DNA from 2 places in the Micromonospora sp. CNZ322 genome. Region 2 is predicted to be linked to the other one. Evidence: riboswitches for the same ligand, from Rfam matches in the RefSeq annotation. Region 2 holds a riboswitch; the other holds the start of a gene.

Region 1 (2,195 bases), on a different contig from region 2:
TCACGATCTGCACGCGACCGTCGCGCTCGATGTAGAAGACCCGCCCGTCGGGGGCGACGTCCAGCTCCATCGGGTTGCTGGTGTTGCTGTCCAGCGTGACCTTCTCGAAGTTCGAGGTCTTCGAGGCGCCGCAGTCGGCGTTCTCGACGCCGGCTGCGGTGCGGATGCCGCCGAGCAGGTGGGAGAGGAACTCGGGCTCGGCGTACGACTCCCGGGTGTGCCCGCCGCCGGTGTACCAGGAGCGGCCACCGTCGTAGTCCTGACACCAGGCGATCGGGTGGTCCGCACCCATCGCGCCGGCACCGGCGGTGTAGCTCTTCTCGTCCAGGCTGGCCAGCACGTGCACGTCCGGCCGGGGGTTGGTCTGGTAGTTGTACCACTCGTCGAACCGGGACCACCGGTCCGGCAACCCGGCCGTGGACGGGTGGGCGTGGTCCTCCACCTTGACCGTGGCCTGCTGGTTCTGCGGGTGGTTGGCGAAGTACGCGCCGACCAGGTCGCCGTACCAGGCCCAGCTGTACTCGGTGTCCGACGCGGCGTGGATGCCGACGTAGCCGCCACCGGCCTTCACGTACCGCTCGAACGCGGCCTGCTGGTCGGCGTTGAGCACGTCACCGGTGGTGGAGAGCCAGATCACCGCCTTGTACTTCGCCAGGTTGGCGTCGTTGAATGCGGCGCCGTCCTCGGAGTTGTCCACCGTGAATCCGTTGTCGACGCCGAGCTGCTGGATGGCGGCGATGCCGGTGGGGATGGAGTCGTGCCGGAAGCCGGCGGTCTTGGAGAAGAGGAGGACGGAGAAGGGATCGGCCGCGGCCTTTGGCGCCTTCGGCGCCACCTGGCTGACCGGGGCTGCGGCTTTCGCATCCCGTGGGGGAACCTGGGCGGCCGCCTGCGCGGGCGCGCCGAACAGGGTGGTCGAGGCCATGGCCAGGGAGATCAGGGTTGCGGTGATGGGTAAGCGGGCACGACGAGAACGGGACACGCCGCCTCCTGTGTCGTAGTGACAGAGCTCGCGGGAGTCGGCTCGCCGAAGGCCGTCCCTGATGGAGCCGGTGGTCACACCGTGCCAGGGTGCCCCCACCGACATTTTGTCGAATCGCTGAACAAATTAATTCGGCTCGCTCGATGTCGGGCAAGATGCGGACGGGTAACGGTTCTGCAACGGGGGGCGACATTCCGAACAGGACCGTATGAAGTGCCCCATTGGATCTCGCTCGTTTTGGCGCGGCCCGCCCGGCCGGCCACCGCCGACCCCGTGCCTTGGCAGGCCGGCGGATCTGTCGTACGGTGACACGCAAGTAACCCACGGGAGCCCGGTGTACCGGGCTGAGAGGGGGGCTGACAGCCCCCGACCGTCGAACCTGATCCGGGTAATGCCGGCGCAGGGAGGAGCGTTGCCGTGCCGTCCCTGGGGCGATTGCATCTCATCACCGACACCCGACCCGGTCGCGACCCACTCGCCGTGGTTCGCGCCGCCCTCACAGTGGCCCACGCCGACCTGGTGGTGCAGGTCCGGGTCGAGGATTCCGCCACCGACCGCGAGGCGTACGACCTGACCCGGCGGGTGCTCGCGCTCTGCGCGTCGTACCGGGCGACCTGCCTGGTCAACGACCGGTTGCACGTGGCGCTGGCGGTGGGGGCCGCCGGTGGGCACGTCGGCGCCGACGATCTGCCGGTCGCCGCCGCCCGCCGGGTGCTCGGCCCCACCGGTGTGCTGGGCGCCACCGCTCGCGCCCCGGGCCCGGCGCGCGAGGCCGTCGCGGCGGGCGCCAGCTACCTGGGCGTCGGGCCGTGTCACACCACCAGCACAAAGACCGGCCTGCCGGACCCCATCGGGCCCGCCGGGGTACGCGCCGTCGTCGACGCCGTCGACGTTCCGGTCATCGCGATCGGCGGAGTGACCGCCGCCCGGGTGCCGGCGCTGCGGGCCGCCGGGGCGTACGGGGTGGCGGTGGTCGGTGCCGTCTCCGCCGCAGCCGACCCGGCACGGGCTACCGCCGAGCTGATCGAGGCCCTGACGTGCTGACCGGCCGGTCCCCGTCACCGCCGCCGAGCGACCAGGTCCGGCCGGACGTGGCAGTGGTGGGGGCGGGGCCGATCGGGCTGGCGATCGCCTGGCGCTGCGCCGCGCGTGGGCTGCGGGTGGTGGTGCACGATCCGGCGCCCGGCTCGGGGGCGTCGGCGGTGGCCGCCGG
Region 2 (2,195 bases):
GCGCCTCGTCCACCCGGGGCCAGATCTCGTCGGCCGGAACGCCCCGGTTCTCCAGCCCGAACGCGACGTCGTCGCCGCAGCGCGCCATCACCAGTTGGGTCTCCGGGTCCTGGAAGACGATGCCGACCCGTTCCCGCCCCTTGCGCGGGTCGAGCCCGTCGATCTCGACGGTGCCCTCCTGCTCGCCGGAATCCTCGGGGAGCAGCCCGGCCAGCGCGCTGAGCAGTGTGCTCTTACCAGCCCCGGAGGGCCCAAGCAGCAAAACCCGCTCTCCAGCCTCAACCCGCAGATCAACCCCGCGCACGGCCCAGGCGCGCCGCCCAGCGTGCCGCCACCCGAACCCCCGCAGCAGTACCCCGCCCACCAACCCACCCCCTCCCACCCAACCGCGCGCCCCGCCTAACCCTGCACGGTCGATCATGAGGTTGACGGCGGTTATGAAGATCCATCCGCCCGTCAACCTCATGATCGACGCGAGTGGGTGGGGGTTAGATCAGGGCTCGGTTTCGGCCTGCGGGGAAGCGGTCCAGGACGCCGGTGTTGGCCAGGGCGTTGGTGAGCAGCCAGCCGCCCAGGCCGGCGATCACGGTGGCGCTGACGATGGTGATGACGAGCATGGGCAGCCGGAAGCTGAGCAGATCCAGTTCGCTGTAGTACCGGACCTGGTCGAAGATCGCGGCGGCCAGGCCGGCCAGCGTGCCAGAGAGGAGAGCCGCGGGAAGGCGGAACGATCGGTACCGGAAGGTAGCAAATCCCAATTCGGCGCCGACCCCCTGGAAGGCACCCTGCATGACGGCGACCAGCCCCCATTGGCTGCCCAGGAGTACGGACACGAGAGCGGCGAGGAACTCGCAGTAGAAGGCCGCGCCCGGCCTTCTGATCACCAGGCCGCCCAGCACGCCGGGAAGCAGCCAGACGCCGTATAGGAGAGCCTGAGCCGGCGGGAAGAAGGCGAAGGCCCCCTCCGTCGCAGACCACAACAGGCCCCAAGCCCAGAATATGACGCCGAAGGCGACCCCCAACACCGACGTGATGATGATGTCGATGGTGCGCCAACGGTTGGTGATGTTGTCCATGCTTTGCTCCCAGTTCAGTGAACGAACCAGGAGAAGACGCACGCCGCGTCCGGTGGCACCGGACGCGGCGCGGCTGGAGGTCGACCGAACTCCCTGCGCTGGCATTACCCAGATCAGGTTCGAGGGTCTGCGGGCGTGCCCGCACTCTCAGCGCTGTGCGCTCCCCTGTCGGATGTGAAGTTGTCTCGCGAAGGATAGCATGCGTGACTGGTTGCGACTCAAGTAGTCGTCGGCGCGCAGTTTTGAATACTGCAGTAAGGGGTCCCACTGAAATGCGGGACCCCTTACGATCTGCCGAAATGGAGGCAGGCTTAGCCGATCGTGCAGAGAGCCTTGCCTGAACTTACCGCACAGTTAACGTTGAGTCCGTCGCTAAACTTGACCCACTTGAAAGCCGGGACACTGTAGGTGCGTCCACCGGTCCGGTTTTCCTTGACGGTGTAGGCCGACTCGACCATGAAGGCGTCAGTGTCAAAATTGGCTCCGCGGATCTGGTCGTCGGACTGTCCTGACGGCAGCCACCAAGTAGTGCATGCGTAGGTGGTGCTCGCGCCCGCTGCGGTCCAGGTGGGGCAACTGGTAGACCCGCCACCGAGATCGGCGATCTTTACCGTGTAGCTCGAAGGGAGTCGATTGGTCACGTCTCCGTCGGTGACGCCGAGCGGGCTAACGTCCGATCCTGCTTCGTTCGGAATCGCGGGTTCGGTCGGGAGTGGCGCGGCCGATGCTTGACCTGGAATGGCTATGGCGGCTGCCGCGAGGGCGGCGAGCACCATGACTGCGGACTTACGTCGAGACATTTATCCCCCGTAAAGTTGGGGCCAGCAATATCGCTCTGGCCATCGATGTGAGTGAATGCTGCCATACGGTTTGTGGGCTTGGCAACGCTTGCGTTCGATCCGCTGTGGTGCTGGGATGGGTTGCTACGTAGCGACAAGATAGGCGGAGTTGTGGACACGTGAGGTGGTCCTTTATTGTCTGAGTCAGACAGACGTGGTAGTCGTCCATATCACCCCACTTGCCTAATGAGGGGCCCAATGCTGCCGCAGACGGCTCTGCCGATCCGTGGGTACGCTTCCGATCATGCGGGTTGACGCGCGAGGCTTCACGTTCGAGGTG

What was found. Region 2 has a riboswitch for thiamine pyrophosphate ahead of FB453_RS20670 (ECF transporter S component). Riboswitches for the same ligand answer to the same signal wherever they lie in the genome.
Region 1: it holds a riboswitch for thiamine pyrophosphate, as region 2 does, so the genes downstream of both, thiE (thiamine phosphate synthase) here and FB453_RS20670 (ECF transporter S component) in region 2, are expected to answer to the same signal.

The regions. Positions count from the first base shown of each region.
Region 1 is NZ_VITD01000004.1:505,420-507,614, forward strand. Features, by position in the region: gene FB453_RS13770 (ThuA domain-containing protein) at 1-982, opposite strand, end outside; TPP riboswitch at 1,296-1,405, shown strand; gene thiE (thiamine phosphate synthase) at 1,400-2,026, shown strand; gene thiO (glycine oxidase ThiO) at 2,020-2,195, shown strand, end outside.
Region 2 is NZ_VITD01000008.1:243,571-245,765, reverse strand. Features, by position in the region: gene FB453_RS20675 (ABC transporter ATP-binding protein) at 1-364, opposite strand, end outside; gene FB453_RS20670 (ECF transporter S component) at 489-1,076, opposite strand; TPP riboswitch at 1,149-1,253, opposite strand; gene FB453_RS20665 (hypothetical protein) at 1,388-1,852, opposite strand; gene FB453_RS20660 (alpha/beta fold hydrolase) at 2,160-2,195, shown strand, end outside.